Regions from separate parts of the Pseudomonas sp. AC252 genome, predicted to be linked through region 1. Evidence: predicted binding sites of a transcription regulator. Region 1 holds the regulator's gene; each other region holds the start of a gene.
What was found. The regulator FliA, encoded in region 1, starts transcription of late flagellar genes. The targets are predictions, from matches to a motif close to CTAAAGTTTNNNNNNNNNNNGCCGNTAA.

Region 2: a site for FliA is predicted at 2,085-2,112, ahead of ACZZZ4_RS12835 (methyl-accepting chemotaxis protein). Genes of this name have one in related genera too.
Region 3: a site for FliA is predicted at 1,942-1,969, ahead of ACZZZ4_RS04295 (methyl-accepting chemotaxis protein). Genes of this name have one in related genera too.
Region 4: a site for FliA is predicted at 2,692-2,719, ahead of ACZZZ4_RS04675 (methyl-accepting chemotaxis protein). Genes of this name have one in related genera too.

What each region holds. Positions count from the first base shown of each region.
Region 1 is NZ_OZ409837.1:3,637,624-3,641,975, forward strand. Features, by position in the region: gene flhF (flagellar biosynthesis protein FlhF) at 1-858, shown strand, start outside; gene fleN (flagellar synthesis regulator FleN) at 975-1,805, shown strand; gene fliA (RNA polymerase sigma factor FliA) at 1,802-2,542, shown strand; gene ACZZZ4_RS16600 (chemotaxis response regulator CheY) at 2,710-3,081, shown strand; gene ACZZZ4_RS16605 (protein phosphatase CheZ) at 3,100-3,888, shown strand; gene ACZZZ4_RS16610 (chemotaxis protein CheA) at 3,942-4,352, shown strand, end outside.
Region 2 is NZ_OZ409837.1:2,819,512-2,823,863, forward strand. Features, by position in the region: gene ampE (regulatory signaling modulator protein AmpE) at 1-717, shown strand, start outside; gene ACZZZ4_RS12830 (IS110 family RNA-guided transposase) at 796-1,767, opposite strand; gene ACZZZ4_RS12835 (methyl-accepting chemotaxis protein) at 2,202-4,232, shown strand.
Region 3 is NZ_OZ409837.1:921,913-926,264, forward strand. Features, by position in the region: gene ychF (redox-regulated ATPase YchF) at 1-407, shown strand, start outside; gene ACZZZ4_RS04290 (MFS transporter) at 590-1,807, opposite strand; gene ACZZZ4_RS04295 (methyl-accepting chemotaxis protein) at 2,136-4,193, shown strand; tRNA gene ACZZZ4_RS04300 (tRNA-Met) at 4,309-4,352, shown strand, end outside.
Region 4 is NZ_OZ409837.1:1,004,480-1,008,831, reverse strand. Features, by position in the region: gene clpB (ATP-dependent chaperone ClpB) at 1-1,918, shown strand, start outside; tRNA gene ACZZZ4_RS04695 (tRNA-Asn) at 2,215-2,290, shown strand; tRNA gene ACZZZ4_RS04690 (tRNA-Pro) at 2,300-2,376, shown strand; tRNA gene ACZZZ4_RS04685 (tRNA-Lys) at 2,382-2,457, shown strand; tRNA gene ACZZZ4_RS04680 (tRNA-Pro) at 2,554-2,630, shown strand; gene ACZZZ4_RS04675 (methyl-accepting chemotaxis protein) at 2,791-4,352, shown strand, end outside.

The DNA.
Region 1 (4,352 bases):
CAGTTGCAAGGCAGCCGTCCGGCCCAGGCCAATCTGTATCGCCGTCTGCAGCGCATCGGCCTGTCCGGCCCGCTGTCGCGCGATCTGCTGGCGATGATCACCGATATCGAAGAACCCCGTCAGGCCTGGCGCATGCTGCTCGCGCACCTGGCGCGGATGATTGCCGTACCGGAAGTCGAGCCGCTGGAAGAGGGCGGTGTGATTGCCATGGTCGGCCCCGCCGGCATGGGCAAGACCACCACGCTGGCCAAGCTCGCCGCGCGTTACGTGCTCAAGTACGGCGCGCAGAACGTCGCACTGGTGAGCATGGACAGCTTCCGCATCGGCGCGCAGGAACAATTGAAAACCCTCGGGCGCATTCTTAACGTGCCGGTAACGCACGTCGATCCGGGTCAGTCGCTGGTGCAGGCATTGGATCCACTGCTACGCAAGCGCGTGGTTTTGATCGATACTGCCGGCCTGCAAGCCAGTGATCCGGCGTTGCGCATGCAGCTTGAGAGCCTGGCCGGGCGTGGCATTCGCTCAAAAAATTATCTGGTCCTGGCAACCACCAGCCAGAAACAGGTTCTAACCGCCGCTTATCACAGTTACAAGCGTTGCGGGCTGGCCGGCTGCATCCTGACTAAACTGGATGAAACGGCCAGTCTCGGCGAAGTGTTGAGCCTGGCGATCAGTCATGAATTGCCGGTCGCGTATCTGACCGATGGCCCACGGATTCCGGATGATCTGCATCTGCCGCGTCGTCATCAACTGGTCAGCCGCGCCGTCAGCGTGCAAATGCAGGAAGAACCCAGCGAAGAAGCCATGGCTGACATGTTCGCTGATATCTATCACAGCCCGACCAAGCAGGTTGGCTGAGGTAATCATGAACAGTTTTTGTACCTACATCGATGGTCTGCCACGCATTGTTCCGATCGTGAACGCGCAGCCAGTAATGTGGCCTCCGTCTATGCAAGACAAGGTAAAGAAATAACATGGGCAGCATGCATCCCGTACAGGTGATCGCGGTGACCGGCGGCAAAGGTGGCGTCGGCAAGACTAACGTGTCAGTGAACTTGTCCCTGGCGCTGGCAGAGCTTGGCCGTCGGGTCATGCTGCTGGACGCCGACCTGGGCCTGGCGAACGTCGACGTTCTGCTGGGGCTGACACCCAAACGCACACTGGCCGACGTCATCGAAGGCCGTTGCGAACTGCGCGACGTGCTGTTGCAGGGCCCGGGCGGGATTCGCATCGTGCCGGCGGCCTCCGGCACGCAGAGCATGGTGCACCTGAGCCCGGCGCAACACGCTGGCCTGATCCAGGCGTTCAGCGACATCGGCGACAATCTCGACGTGCTGGTGATCGACACCGCTGCGGGCATTGGTGACTCGGTAGTCAGTTTCGTGCGCGCCGCCCAGGAAGTGTTGCTGGTGGTCTGCGACGAGCCGACTTCGATCACCGACGCTTACGCGCTGATCAAGTTGCTCAATCGCGACTACGGCATGAACCGCTTCCGCGTGCTGGCCAACATGGCGCAGAGCCCGCAGGAAGGGCGCAACCTGTTCGCCAAGTTGACCAAGGTCACGGATCGCTTTCTCGACGTCGCCCTACAATACGTCGGCGCCGTGCCGTACGACGAAAGCGTGCGCAAGGCAGTGCAGAAGCAGCGCGCCGTCTACGAAGCCTTTCCCCGTTCCAAGTGCGCGCTGGCCTTCAAGGCCATCGCCCAGAAGGTCGACACCTGGCCGCTGCCGGCCAACCCGCGCGGGCATCTGGAATTTTTCGTCGAGCGTCTCGTGCAGCAAACCGCAGGGCCTGTGATATGACCGCCAGTGGCATGAATCTTTACAAAAAGTCGGCGCGTGACGCGCAATACGAATTGATCGAGCGCTACGCGCCACTGGTCAAGCGCATTGCCTATCACTTGCTGGCACGCCTGCCGGCCAGCGTGCAGGTCGAAGACCTGATCCAGGCCGGGATGATCGGTTTGCTCGAAGTCTCGACCAAATACGACGCCAGCAAAGGCGCCAGTTTCGAAACGTACGCGGGCATTCGAATCCGCGGCGCGATGCTCGATGAAGTGCGCAAAGGGGACTGGGCGCCACGCTCGGTTCACCGTAATACCAGGATGGTCAGCGACGCGATTCGCTCGATTGAAGCTAAAACCGGCCGTGACGCTAAAGATCACGAGGTTGCGGCCGAACTCCAATTGAGTCTCGACGATTACTACGGGATTCTGAATGACACCTTGGGCAGCCGCCTGTTCAGTTTCGACGACCTGTTGCAGGACGGCGAACACGAAGGGCTGCACGAGGATGGCGCGAGTGCTCATATGGAGCCGTCACGCGATCTGGAAGATGAACGCTTCCAGTCGGCGCTGGCGGACGCGATTGCCAATTTGCCGGAGCGTGAGCGACTGGTGTTGGCGCTGTACTACGACGAAGAGCTGAACCTCAAGGAAATCGGTGAAGTCCTTGGCGTCAGTGAATCGCGGGTCAGCCAGTTACACAGCCAGTGCGCGGCCCGTCTGCGGGGGCGTTTGGGGGAGTGGCGAGCGCGCTGAAGGCAGTGTGGGGACACTGCGAAACGAGGCTGGTGCGGTGATGAACGGCGCCGGTCTCGATCCGTTGTGCTCCAGACAAACTTCGAGTGCTATGCCGATTGATTGAAGTGGCGCGTCCAGGTGCTGGGCGCGTTTAAGACTGCTTGGAGGTCGAATTGAACAAAGACATGAAAATCCTCATCGTTGATGACTTCTCAACGATGCGGCGGATCATCAAGAACCTGCTGCGCGATCTTGGGTTCACCAACACCGTCGAGGCCGACGATGGCGTCACCGCCATTCCGGTGCTCAACAGCGGCAGCATCGACTTTCTGGTAACGGACTGGAACATGCCGGGCATGACCGGTATCGACCTGCTGCGTCACGTGCGCGCCGATGAAAAACTCAAGCACCTCCCGGTGTTGATGGTGACTGCTGAAGCCAAGCGCGAGCAGATCATCGAGGCCGCTCAGGCCGGTGTGAACGGTTACGTAGTCAAACCTTTCACGGCTCAAGCGTTGAAAGACAAAATCGAGAAGATTTTCGAACGCATCGGCTGATGAATGCGCGGGGGAGCTATGGAGCATAACGAATCATCACAGGGCGATTTCGAATCGACCCTGAAAAAACACGCGGTCGAACTGGTCGAGAGCCTTGAAAAAGGCAAGTTCGGCGACGCGGTGCAACTGATCCATGAGCTCAATCAGACCCGTGACCGCGGCCTGTATCAGGAAGTGGGCAAGCTCACACGTGAACTGCACAGTGCGATCGTCAATTTCCAGATCGATCCGCACATGCCGCAGGCTGAGGAAGTGTCGCAAATCACCGACGCCACCGAACGCCTGGGCTATGTGGTCAAGCTGACGGAAGCCGCGGCCAACCGCACCATGGATCTGGTGGAAAGCGCCACGCCGGTGGTCAACAGTCTCGCTGATGAAGCGCAGACCTTGAGCGCCGATTGGGGCCGCTTCATGCGTCGCGAGGTCGGGGCAGAAGAGTTCCGCGAACTGGCGCGCCGGGTCGACGGTTTTCTGTCACGCAGCAGCACGGACAACCGTGCGGTGTCGAGCAACCTCAACGACATTCTGCTGGCTCAGGATTACCAGGACCTCACAGGTCAGGTGATCAAGCGTGTGACCCAACTGGTCACCGAAGTCGAAAGCAATCTGCTCAAACTCGTGCTCATGGCCAGTCAGGTCGACCGCTTTGCGGGCATCGAACATGACCGCGCCGCAATGCTTGCTGAAAAAGATCCACAAAAACATCTCTCGCAGGGTGAAGGTCCGCAGATTCATGCCGATAAACGAGAAGACGTTGTGTCCGGTCAGGACGATGTGGACGATTTGTTATCCAGCCTTGGATTCTAGAGTTTCGGAATTCGGGTTTTTTGGGTTTTTAGACCTGTAGGAGCACCCCATTAATGAGCTTCGGCGCCGATGAAGAGATCCTTCAGGATTTCCTGGTTGAGGCCGGCGAGATTCTTGAGCAACTGTCCGAACAACTGGTCGAGCTGGAAAGCCGCCCGGATGATGCAGATCTGCTCAATGCAATTTTTCGCGGTTTCCACACTGTAAAAGGGGGCGCCGGCTTCCTTCAGCTCAATGAGCTGGTGGAGTGCTGTCACATCGCCGAAAACGTGTTCGACATCCTGCGCAAGGGTGAGCGTCGCGTTGATGCAGAACTGATGGACGTGGTGCTCGAAGCACTGGACGCGGTGAACAGCATGTTCAGCGAAGTCCGTGAACGTGCACCGATCACCGCCGCGACGCCGGAACTGCTGGCCGCGCTGGCGCGTCTGGCCGAGCCGCAATCGGCGGATGAAGCCGTGGCC
Region 2 (4,352 bases), 820 kb from region 1:
GCCAGGCAGCCGTGGCTGGTGCTGACGATTCTGGTGCTGTGCCCGGTGGCGTTGCTGGCGCTGTTGCTGCTGGTACTGGAACCGGTGGCTTACGGTCTGCTGGCGCTGCCGGTGCACTTGTTGGTGGTGATTTACAGCCTCGGGCGTGGCGATCTGCTCGGCGGCCTCGGGCCGTTTCGCGATGCCTGGCGTCGTGAGGATCTGCAAGCGGCGGCGCACGTGGCCAAGCGCGACCTGAACATCTGCGCTGACAGCGGCGAGCAATTGCTCGAGCAAGTGCAAGGTCATTTGTTGTGGCAGGCCTATCAGAGTTTTTTCGCGGTGATCTTCTGGTACTTCCTCCTCGGTCCGGTGGCGGCATTGGCCTATCGGCTGTTGGCGCTGGCCGAAGAGCACGGGACCAACCCGGCGCTGGTCGAGCGTGCTGCGCAGCTGCGCCATGCCTTCGATTGGGTGCCGGTGCGTTTGCTGGCGGCGAGTCTGGCGCTGGTCGGCAACTTCGTCGCGGTCAGTCGAGTGATGCTGCACGAACTGCTGAACTGGAACATCAGCGCTGCGCAGTTGATCAACAAGGTGGGCTTGGCAGCCGGGGAGGTTCCACCGCCAGTGGTCGGCCCGGACGGCATCAACACCCTCGACTGCCTGTGGGAACTGCTGCTGCGCGCGGCGGTGCTGTGGTATGCCGGGTTTGCCTTGTGGACTGTTCTGGTTCACTGATTAGAGAAGATCAAAAGATCGCAGCCTGCGGCAACTCCTACATGGGATCGCATTTCCCTGTAGATACCGTCTTGAGCCTCACCGGGCAAGCGCAAGTTTCGGGTCATATGGCAGTCCAGACTTGAGCACTCCGTAAACGAAGTGCAGCAGCTTGCGCATTGCTGCGCAGATGATCTGCTTGGGGGCCTTGCCGTTGGCCTCCAGGCGTTCTTTCATCGCCTTGATCGCCTTATTGTGTTTCAGCGCCACCATGCCAGGCATGTAGAGGCCTGCACGCAGCCGTGCCGACCCTACTCTTGAGATCAGGGTATGACCTTTGAGCTTTCCTGATTCCTGCAGCTTTGGATTGAGCCCTGCAGCAGCGACCAGTTGGCGAGGATCACTGTATTTGCGCAAGTCACCCAGTTCGGCCAGCAATCGTTCAAGCGTTTTTTGTCCGATGCCGTCGATGGTGACGATGAGATCCCGCATCTGACGCATATCCGGGTCGTCATCGATGTGTTTTTTGATCGCCTTGTGCGTTTCTACGATCTCTTTTTCAATATGGCGCAGAACGGAGTTGATCGAGTCTTTGACCTTTTCGTCGGAAACGTCCAGACGATTAAGCTCCATTTGTTCCATTTCCTGAAGGTCATCCAAGCGGCGCACCATTGCTTTCAACTGGCGGTATTTCAGCGGCTCAGGCGCCCATGGGTGAAGTTTTTGATCTTTTTCCCGGGCAAAGTCGGCGATCAGTTTGGCATCACTTTTATCAGTCTTGATGCGGCGCAGTTCGCTGTCAGCGTACGCTTTGGTCGTAGCCGGGTTCACGACGCAGACCCGGAAGCCTTTGTTGTAAACGAACTCCGCGAGTTCCAAGTGGTAAACGCTCGTGGCTTCCATCACGATCAGGGCCGAACGCTCGGCGTTTTTTTCTAGCCACGCCTCAAACTCTTTAAAGCCCTTTGGATCGTTGGCCAGCTTGGCCTTGGTTTTGTGCTTGCCGTTGGGCTGGTGTGTAGCGATATCAAAGGTGTTCTTTGCGATGTCGACGCCAACGAAACCGGACATGATCGTTTCTCCACTTGTTCCCTGTTGCGATCATCACGTCACTCTGTCCAACCTTGCGAATGCGGGCTCTCGCCGCAGGCGGGCCCAAGATACCGTGCGAACTGTACGAGTGAGTGTGGAGGGCTGGAGCACGATCTACGTCACAGGCAAAAAGCCTAAGGAGCTGCGCGGCTTCCAAGTCCCTCCCTCGATGATCAGTCGAGAACTATCGCTCCTGACGGAGCGTTAGTCGAGATACAAGGAGCTGCCGAAGGCTCGGGCCGCGATCGGACGATCTTTTCGCTTTTGACTGTGGCGATCACTGCATCGCCATTAACCTTAAGTTACAAAACCTCCCGCCGATTTGCGCTATACAGAGATAGCGCCCGATAGTGGCTATCTGCTGTCGCTCCGCGCCTGCCAATAAAAACAAGAAAAACCAAGGGAGACTTCCAGTGAAGAGCTTGCTCTATCCCGCCGTCTCGCTGATGAACCGTCTGAGCTTCGGCATGAAGTTCAGCCTGATCAGCGTGCTGTTCCTGGTGCCGATGCTGGTGACCAATTTCTATCTGGTGCGCGACTCCTATCGCGAATTTCAGGGCACCCGCGTCGAACTGCAGAGCCTCGACCTGTTGGGCAGCAGCTTGAGCCTGCGTCGCGATCTGGAGACCCTGAACAATCTGGTGCAGATCGACGTCACCCTCGGCCAGTCCGCCAAGGCGGGCAATGTCGAAGCGCAGATCCAGACGCTGGAGCAGGCTTTGCTCGCGCGCCTGGAAGGGCTGGCGGCGATGACCGAGGACCCGGAGCAGATCAAGCAGTTCGAGGCGAAACGCGATGAAATGATCGCCGCGTTCAAGGCCCAGCAAGCGGAGAGCTCGCTGCAAAGCAAAAGCGCGTTGATTGGCAAGTTGCTGGCCAATGCGCAGATTTTCAGCCAGATCATCACCAGTCAGGCCGGGTTGAGCCGCGATAACCAGAGCGACATTCGCCAGCTCAGCGAACTGGTCACGCTGATTACCCCTAGCATCACGCAGACCCTCGGCGAGGGCCGAGCGATGGGCTCGTATTCGTTGGGCCAGGGCTTTCTCAACAGTTCCTCGAGCACGCGTTTTGACGAGTTGCTGGTGCAGATCGAAAAGCTCCAGGCCGAGTACGCGCTGAAACTGCAAGACGCCCTCGGTTCCAGCAGCGCCGCACGCGAATCCCTCAGTGCCCAGGCCGACACCAGCAAGGCTTCACTCAAGCAGGCCAGCGAGCTGTTCGAAGAACAAGTGGTGATGGCCGACACCCTCGATGCGCCGTGGCAGGCGTTCTACGATCAGGTCACCGGGCTGATGGAACACACCTACCAGCTCAATCAGGCCACGCTGAAATTCCTCGGCAGCCAGTTGCAGCAGCGTCTGGCGCAGAATCGCACGCACATGATTCTGCAAGCCTCGGCGCTGTCGGTGGTGTTCGTGCTGATTTTCTATCTTTATGGCGGTTTCTACGCCTCGACCCGCACCACCCTGAAAAGCCTTGGCGCGATGATGGACAAGGTCGCGGCCGGTGACATGACCGTCAACTTCAAGGCCAGCAGCCGTGATGAACTGGGCGAGTTGGGCGAGGTGTTCAACGGCACGGTGAAGAAGATTCACGACTTGATCGAACGTGTCGGTCACACCGTCGGCGAGGTCGAGCGTCAGGCCGGACAGGTCGAAAGCGTGTCGGCGCAAAGCAATCAGGCCGTCGCCGGGCAGCGTACGCAGATCGAACAAGTGGCGACGGCGATGAACCAGATGTCGGCGACGTCAATGGAAGTCGCGCGCAGTGCTGCGGCCGCGGTGAGCAGCGCCCATAGCGTCAACGACGAAACCCTCAGCGGGCGCGGTCTGGTGGAATCGCAGCAAGGCAGCATTGCCGCGCTGGCCAGCGAAATCGATCAGTCGGTGCTAGTGATCAATCAACTGGCCAGCGACAGCCAGTCGATCAGCCAGGTGCTGGAAGTGATCAAAAGCATCGCCGAACAGACCAACCTGCTGGCGCTCAACGCCGCGATCGAAGCGGCCCGGGCCGGTGAGCAGGGGCGCGGTTTTGCCGTGGTCGCCGACGAAGTGCGCACCTTGGCCAAGCGCACCCAGCAATCGACCGAAGAAATCGAACAGATGATCGCCAAGTTGCACGGCGGCGTCGGCGCGGCGGTGAAGGCCATGGGTGTCAGCCATCAGATGGCCAATGGCACGGTCGGGCAGTCGGAGAAGGTCCAGCAGGCACTGGAAAATATTCTTGGCGCGGTGGGCATGATCGTCGACCAGAACCAGCAGATCGCCGCCGCCGTCGAACAGCAGACCGCCGTGGCCCATGACATCGACCAGAACATCGTCGAGATCAACCGAGCCGGCGAACGCACAGCGCAAGGTGCGCACCAGACCGAAGATGCCAGCCGCGCGCTGTCGGCGCAGGTGGTAGAACTCAAACAACTGATCAGCGCGTTTCGCGTCTGAAAGGCTGGAGCCGGATCAAAAATGTGGGAGCGAGCCTGCTCGCGAAGGCGGTGGGTCAGGCACTGGCGATGTCACTGACAGATTGCTTTCGCGAGCAGGCTCGCTCCCACAGGGGATTTG
Region 3 (4,352 bases), 2.7 Mb from region 1:
GCGCCATGGTCGTTCCGGTGTGCAACAAGATCGAAGCGGAGATCGCCGAGCTCGATGACGGCGAAGAGAAGGACATGTTCCTCGAGGCTCTGGGCCTGGAAGAGCCTGGCCTGAACCGCGTGATCCGCGCCGGCTACGAAATGCTGCACCTGCAGACCTACTTCACCGCCGGTGTCGAAGAAGTCCGCGCCTGGACCGTCAAGGTCGGTGCCACCGCACCACAGGCCGCTGGCGTGATCCACACCGACTTCGAAAAAGGCTTCATCCGTGCCGAAGTCATCGCCTACAACGACTTCATCCAGTACAAGGGCGAAGCCGGCGCCAAGGAAGCCGGCAAATGGCGCCTGGAAGGCAAGGATTACATCGTCAAGGACGGCGACGTGATGCACTTCCGTTTCAACGTCTAAGCAACAGCCGGGCAAGAAAAAGCCGCGTTTGATACGCGGCTTTTTTGTGCCTGAAATTCAGTGACTGCGTACATTTCCCTGTGGGAGCGAGCCTGCTCGCGAATGCGGCGTGTCAGCTAAGCATTCGTCAACTGACCCACCCATTCGCGAGCAGGCTCGCTCCCACAGTTCGATTCGTCTGATCACGCCTTTTTAGTACGCGGCAGGAAGATCGCCAACACACCAAACAACGGCAGGAACGAGCACAGGAAATACACGTACTCAATCCCGTGCACATCCGCCAGATGCCCGAGCAGCGCGGCGCCAATCCCGCCGAAACCAAACATCAGGCCGAAGAAAATCCCGGCAATCATCCCGACATTACCCGGCACCAGTTCCTGCGCGTACACCACGATCGCTGAGAACGCCGAGGCGAGAATGAAGCCGATCACCACGCTGAGAATGCTGGTCCAGAACAGATCGACATGCGGCAGGATCAAGGTGAATGGCGCCACCCCCAGGATGGAAAACCAGATCACTGCCTTGCGCCCGATCTTGTCGCCAATCGGTCCACCGAAGAACGTCCCCGCCGCCACTGCGCCCAGGAAAAGGAACAAGTGCAGCTGCGAGCTGGCCACCGACAGGTCGAACTTCTCGATCAGGTAGAAGGTGAAGTAGCTGGTGAAACTGGCCATGTAGAAATATTTGGAGAACACCAGTAGCCCCAGCACCACCAGCGCACTGGTCACCCTGCCCTTCGACAAGCCGTGCGTCGCCGCCTGGCCGGCCTTGAGCTTGAACAGGTTCAGGTGGTTGGCGTACCAGCGGCTGATGCGGTACAGCACAAACAGCGCAAACACCGCGAACAGACCGAACCACGCCACATTGCCCTGGCCGAAGGGAATGATGATCGCCGCCGCCAGCAACGGGCCGAACGCGGAGCCGGCATTGCCACCGACCTGGAAGGTCGATTGTGCCAGGCCAAAGCGTCCACCCGAAGCCAGACGCGCAACACGCGAGGCTTCCGGGTGAAAGGTCGACGAGCCAATGCCGATCAGCGCCGCCGCCAGCAGAATCATCGGGAAGCTGCCGACCACCGACATCATCAGAATGCCGATCAACGTACACACCGTGCCCGCCGGCAACAGCCACGGTTTCGGGTGGCGATCAGTGTGATAACCGACCCACGGCTGCAACAGCGACGCGGTCAACTGGAAGGTCAAGGTGATCAGGCCGACCTGGGTAAACGTCAGGCCGTAGTTGGCCTTGAGCATCGGATAGATCGAAGGCAGCACCGACTGGATCAGGTCGTTGATCAAATGCGCCAGCGCCACCGCGCCGATGATGCGCATCACCAAGGGGCTGCTTTGCGGAGCAGCGGTCGCCGAGGCAGCGGCGGTCTGAACGTTGCTGATAGCCATGAAAATTTCCGGACAGCAGATGAGTGCCCGCAGGCAGGTGCGTCAATGTGCCATTTTTCGGTGCGCTCGCGCTATCCCCTTAGGCAGCTAACTAACTGGTCGTCGAGCGAACGGTGATAGCGCAACGCCATGGTCTGAATCTTGCCTTGCTTCTGCCCTTGAACACGATCGCCTTACAAAGGCGCTCGACAATGGGAAGTTTCGCTACAGAGCCGGCCTACAGAGCGGGCATGGGTGAACTTTCGAGGCCTTTTAGAGGGCACAGGTCGCAGCCCAAAGGTTCGCGATGCACGCCAATGGTGCGTGGTGTCCAGAGGAGTCATGAGGCATGCAGGCTTTCCTTTCACCGGGGATCAAATTGCTGGGGCGGTTTGGCTTCGCAGGTAAATTCCAATTATTGTTTCTGCTGTTCATTCTGCCGCTGGCCGGCAGCCTGTTGATGATCGGCCATGACTATCGCGAGAAGCTCAATCTGATCTCCGGCGAACGTGCCGGTGTGCGTCAATTGCTCGCGCTGGATGCGCTGGACAACCTGCTCGCCGCGCAACGCGACCGCGCCGCCCGCTGGCGCGCCACCGAGACCAATCGTCAGCCGACACCGGCCACCCTCGCCGCCATGGCTGCCTTCGACGGCGTGCAACCGGCGGTGCTGCAAGCCACCACGGAGTTGGGCAATGCACTGAGCCAGCAAGGCGCCGAGGACGAAATCCTCGCGCGCTATCAGGCGCTGCAAACCGCACTCAATGGTCTGGATTCGAAAAGTCTCAGCAGCGTTGGCTGGTGGCCGGACGGTTACGACCGCTTCACCAATGCCCTGGGCGCGCTGCAAGCCTTGCGCGAGCAGATCGTCATGGATAATCGCCTGACCCTAGCGCCGTGGCTGGAAACCTACTTGCTGACGCAGATTTCCACGCAACACGCACCTGACCTGATCGAGCGGGTCGGGCGTCTCGCCGCAGTCGGCCAGGCTTCGGTGGTCTCCGGGCAGTTCACCCTGCAGAGCCGCTTGCAGTTGCGCGACCTGCGCAGCCGCATCGGCGACGCCCGCGAGCAACTGGTGAAAACCGCCGGCCTGCTGGAGGCGCGTCTGCCAGTCGAGCTGCAAGCCTGGGCCGGTCAGTATCACGACAGCCTGAAACACCTCGATAGCGGCCTGAAAGTCCTCGACGACGGTGTGTTCGGCGGCAGCATCAACCTCAAGCCGGAAGACTTCGAACGCAGCCTCGACGCGCTGCTCACCGACCTCGCGTCCCTGCGCCAGCAATCCCTGGTCGCGCTGGATCAGCGGCTCGATGCGTATTACAGCTCGGCGATCCGCCAGTTCATTCTTGTCGCCGCAATCTTCGGTTGCCTGCTGCTGGCCGCGTTGTACCTGTTCGTTTGCCTGCAAGCCTCGATCCGCCGCAGCGCCAGCGGCATCACCCTACTCGCCGAAGCTTTGCGCGACGGCAACCTGAGCCTGCAAGTGCCGGTGGTGGGGCGCGATGAGCTGGCAGCGATCAGCACCGCGCTCAACGTCGCTGTGGTGCAACTGCGCAGCAGCATGCTTGGCGTCGACCACGAGACCTCGCAGTTGAGCAACGCGGTGCGGAGCCTCAACCAACACTCCAGCGGCGCCCTGAGCGAAGTCGAGGCGCAGCAGTTGCAGATCAGCCAGATCGCCGCTGCCGCCACACAACTGGCCGCCACCTCGCAAGGCGTCGCGCAGAGTTGCGAACAGGCCTCCGGCAGCGCCCAGCAGACCCGGCGCATCGCCGCCGACAGCAGCCGCGACAGCCAGCGCACCACGGCCAGCATTCAGCAGCTCAATCAGCGCCTGAACGACACTGCCGCCGCGCTCGGCCGGGTCAGCGAGCAAGGCCAACAGATTCAACTGGTAGTGGACACGATTCGCGGCGTCGCCGAGCAGACCAACCTGCTCGCGCTCAACGCCGCCATCGAAGCCGCCCGCGCCGGCGAACAGGGTCGCGGCTTTGCCGTGGTCGCCGACGAGGTGCGCAGCCTCTCGCAACGCACGCAATCGTCCACCGCGCAGATCGCTGGCACCGTCGACAGCCTGCGCGCGACGGTCAACGAAGCGGTGAGCCTGATGGAAGCCGCCTGCGGCCAGGCGCAATCGGATGCCGAGGCGGTCACCGGACTCGGCGAACGCTTGGGAGAAATCGCCAGCGCCGTACAGAGCGTCACCGACACCCTGGCGCAAATCGCCACGGCGGTTGAAGAACAGGCCAGCACCGCCGACGAAGTCAGCGGCAATATCCAGCAGGTCGATCAAGCGGCGGTGCGTTTGCTTGAAGGCGCACGGGCGGTGAACCTCGCGGCCGACACCTTGAGCCAGGGCAGCGAAGCCCTGAGCGCCAATACCGCCAGATTCCAACTGCGCTGACGCCCTCCCCGGCCCCGATTTTCGGGGCTGGAGGATAAGCGGTTGAAAACAGGAAGAAATATTTTCGATTTACGCTTGACGCTTTGCCATTTCAGGGGAATAATGCGCGCCACTTGGCTACATAGCTCAGTTGGTTAGAGCATAGCATTCATAATGCTG
Region 4 (4,352 bases), 2.6 Mb from region 1:
CGAAGGGCTGGCGCAGCGCATCATCAACGGCGAAGTGCCGGACGGCCTTAAAGGCAAGCGCCTGCTGTCGCTGGACATGGGTGCGTTGATTGCCGGCGCCAAGTATCGCGGCGAGTTCGAAGAGCGCCTGAAAGGCTTGCTCAACGAACTGTCGAAGCAGGAAGGGCAGATCATTCTGTTCATCGACGAACTGCACACCATGGTCGGCGCCGGTAAAGGCGAAGGCTCGATGGACGCCGGCAACATGCTCAAGCCAGCGTTGGCTCGCGGCGAGTTGCACTGCGTCGGCGCGACCACGCTCAACGAGTACCGCCAATATATTGAGAAGGATGCGGCGCTCGAGCGGCGTTTCCAGAAAGTCCTGGTGGACGAGCCGAGCGAGGAAGATACCATCGCAATCCTGCGTGGCCTTAAAGAGCGTTACGAGGTTCACCACAAGGTGGCGATCACCGACGGCGCGATCATTGCCGCGGCGAAACTCAGCCATCGCTACATCACTGATCGGCAACTGCCGGACAAGGCCATCGACCTGATCGACGAGGCCGCCAGCCGTATCCGTATGGAGATCGACTCCAAACCGGAAGTGCTCGATCGTCTGGAGCGGCGCCTGATTCAGCTGAAGGTTGAATCCCAGGCACTGAAGAAAGAAAGTGACGACGCAGCGAAGAAACGCCTGGAAAAACTCCAGGAAGAAATCGAGCGTCACGAGCGTGAGTATTCCGATCTGGAAGAAATCTGGAACTCGGAAAAAGCCGAGGTGCAGGGTTCTGCGCAGATTCAGCAGAAGATCGAGCAATCGCGTCAGGAGTTGGAAGCCGCACGCCGCAAAGGCGACCTGAATCGCATGGCCGAGTTGCAGTACGGGGTGATCCCGGATCTGGAGCGCAGCCTGCAAATGGTCGACCAGCACGGCAAGAGCGAAAACCAGTTGCTGCGCAGCAAGGTGACCGAGGAAGAGATTGCCGAAGTCGTGTCGAAGTGGACCGGTATCCCGGTGTCGAAAATGCTTGAAGGCGAGCGCGACAAGCTGATGAAGATGGAAAGCCTGTTGCACAAACGGGTGATCGGTCAGGAAGAAGCGGTCGTGGCCGTGGCCAACGCCGTGCGGCGTTCCCGCGCCGGGTTGTCCGACCCGAATCGTCCGAGCGGCTCGTTCATGTTCCTCGGCCCGACCGGCGTCGGTAAAACCGAGCTGTGCAAGGCCTTGGCCGAGTTCCTCTTCGATACCGAAGAGGCTATGGTACGGATCGACATGTCCGAGTTCATGGAGAAACATTCCGTGGCTCGTCTGATCGGCGCGCCACCAGGCTACGTCGGTTATGAAGAGGGCGGTTATCTGACCGAAGCGGTGCGTCGCAAGCCGTACTCGGTGATCCTCATGGACGAAGTCGAGAAGGCCCATCCGGATGTGTTCAACATCCTGCTGCAAGTGCTTGAGGATGGCCGGCTGACCGACAGTCACGGGCGTACGGTGGACTTCCGCAACACGGTGATCGTGATGACGTCCAACCTGGGATCGATGCAGATCCAGGAACTGGTCGGTGATCGTGAGGCGCAGCGCGCTGCGGTGATGGACGCGCTGACGTCGCACTTCCGTCCGGAGTTCATCAACCGGGTCGACGAGGTGGTGATCTTCGAGCCGCTGGCGCGGGATCAGATCGCCGGGATTACCGAGATCCAGTTGGGTCGTCTGCGCAGTCGTCTGGCCGAGCGCGAGCTGAAGCTGGAGCTGAGCCCGGAAGCGATGGACAAGCTGATCGCGGTCGGTTACGACCCGGTGTATGGCGCACGGCCTCTGAAACGGGCGATCCAGCGCTGGATCGAAAACCCGCTGGCGCAGTTGATCCTGTCGGGTCATTTCATGCCTGGCGACACCGCCACCGGCAAGGTCGAGAACGACGTAATCGTTTTCGGCTAAGCCTTGGCGACAATGAAACCGGGAAGGCCTCGCAATGCGAGGCCTTTTTTCGCCAGGCTGTTGAACTCAAAGGAAAAGGCTTGTAAAGTGCGCCCCGCAGTCAGTCACCGGCAGCGTTTCAACCCACTGGGTTGGAATCTGAAATAAGTTGCAAATCATTAACTTGAAAGCAATTTAGGGGGTTGACAGAGGTGTTCTAGGTTGTAGAATAGCGCGCCTCAGACACACGAACGCAGCGATGCGAACGGGTGGCGAGATGCAACAAAGCTTCACCGTTGTAAATTGAAATATGTAGTTCCGTGATAGCTCAGTCGGTAGAGCAAATGACTGTTAATCATTGGGTCCCAGGTTCGAGTCCTGGTCACGGAGCCAATTTCAAACCGGGGTATAGCGCAGTCCGGTAGCGCGCCTGCTTTGGGAGCAGGATGTCAGGAGTTCGAATCCCCTTACCCCGACCATATTTGGGTCGTTAGCTCAGTTGGTAGAGCAGTTGGCTTTTAACCAATTGGTCGTAGGTTCGAATCCCACACGACCCACCATTTTTGAAACCAGTTTGCGCTGGGATCGAATCTTAAGATCAGAGGCCAAAAGCGCTGATCGAAGAAGGCGATCTTTGAAAGGTCGCCTTTTTTTACCGGGGTATAGCGCAGTCCGGTAGCGCGCCTGCTTTGGGAGCAGGATGTCAGGAGTTCGAATCCCCTTACCCCGACCATATTGAAAATCCTCGTATCGAAAGATACGGGGATTTTTTTGCCTGCCGAAAGGCGAATCCCTTCAAGTCGTCATACAACCTGCCGATAGCCCGCTAACACGAGGGGACTGCCAACGCTTCGCCCCTTGATCTGGCCATTACAAGAATAAGGGCGTTCGTCATGTTGCTTCGTCAGTTGAATATTGCTCCCCGGGCTGCCCTGGGATTTGCCCTGATCGCGGTATTGGTGGCCTTGCTCGGCGTGTTTGCGCTAGGGCAGATGTCGAGCATCCGCGACAGTGAGGTGGCGGTGGAGAACCGCTGGTTGCCGAGCATCCGTGGCGGCGACGAGATCCGTGAACTGATGCTGCGCATCCGCACTATCTCCCTGCGCATGGCGCTCGATCAGGATCCGGCCAACATCGCCACCTATCGCGGCCAGATGGACACCCGCGACAAGGAGCTGAGCGAGAAGATCGCCGCCTACGACAAACTGGTCGACACTGCCGAAGGCCAGCAGCTGTACGACCAGTTCAAGAAAACCTTCGCTGCGTACCGCACTGGCATTGCCCAGTCATTCACCCTCGCCGAGCAGGGCAAGCGTGACGAGCTGACCAAATTGCTGTTGGTCGATATGAAGACTGTGGTCGACGGCTCCGGCAAGCAACTCAACGATCTCGCCGATCTGTTCGCCCGCCAGGTCGCTGCCGAAAGCGAGAAGTCCGCTGCGCATTATGAAACCTCGCGCACCATCGTTACTCTTTTCATTGCCTTGGCAGCGCTGGCCACGGTGGCGCTGGCGATGTTGCTCACACGCAGTATCGTGCGCCCGCTGAGCAGCGCTGTGGAGGCCGCTGAAAGTGTCGCCAAGGGCGATCTGACCCGACCGATCGAAACCCATGGCAATGACGAAGTCAGCCGCTTGCTCAAGGCCTTGGCGACGATGCAACAGAACCTGCGCGAGACCCTGCAAGGTATCAGCGGCTCAGCCACACAACTGGCCACTGCCGCTGACGAACTGAGCGCCGTCACCGTCGACAGCACCCAAGGCCTGCAAGAGCAGAACAACGAAATCGAGCAAGCCGCCACTGCGGTCAACCAGATGACCGCTGCGGTGGAGGAGGTCGCGCGCAACGCGGTGTCGACCTCCGATGCCACGCGCCAGTCCAGTCAGTCGGCGCAATTGGGCCAGGAGCGCGTCAGCGAAACCGCCAGCGCGATCAATGCGCTGGCCAGCGATGTGCAGAACACCGGTGAACTGGTGCAGTCGCTGGCCAATCAGTCGCAGGACATCGGCAAGGTTCTGGACGTGATTCGCGCCATCGCCGAGCAGACCAATCTGCTGGCGCTCAATGCTGCCATTGAAGCGGCACGTGCGGGTGAAAGCGGTCGCGGTTTTGCGGTAGTGGCCGATGAGGTACGCGCGCTGGCGTATCGCACCCAGCAATCGACGCAGGAAATCGAGCAGATGGTGCAAGGCATGCGCAGCGGTTCGAGCCAGGCGCTGGAGTCAATGCAGGCCAGCGCATCTCGTGCGGCGAGCACTTTGGTTCTGGCCGAGCGGGCGGGTGAGGCGCTGGTGACGATTACGGCGTCGGTGCACGAGATTCACGAGCGCAACCTGGTGATCGCCAGCGCTGCCGAGGAGCAGGCGCAGGTGGCGCGGGAAGTGGATCGCAATCTGGTGAACATTCGCGACCTGTCGGTGCGTTCCGCTGCCGGGGCCGATCAGACCAGCGCGTC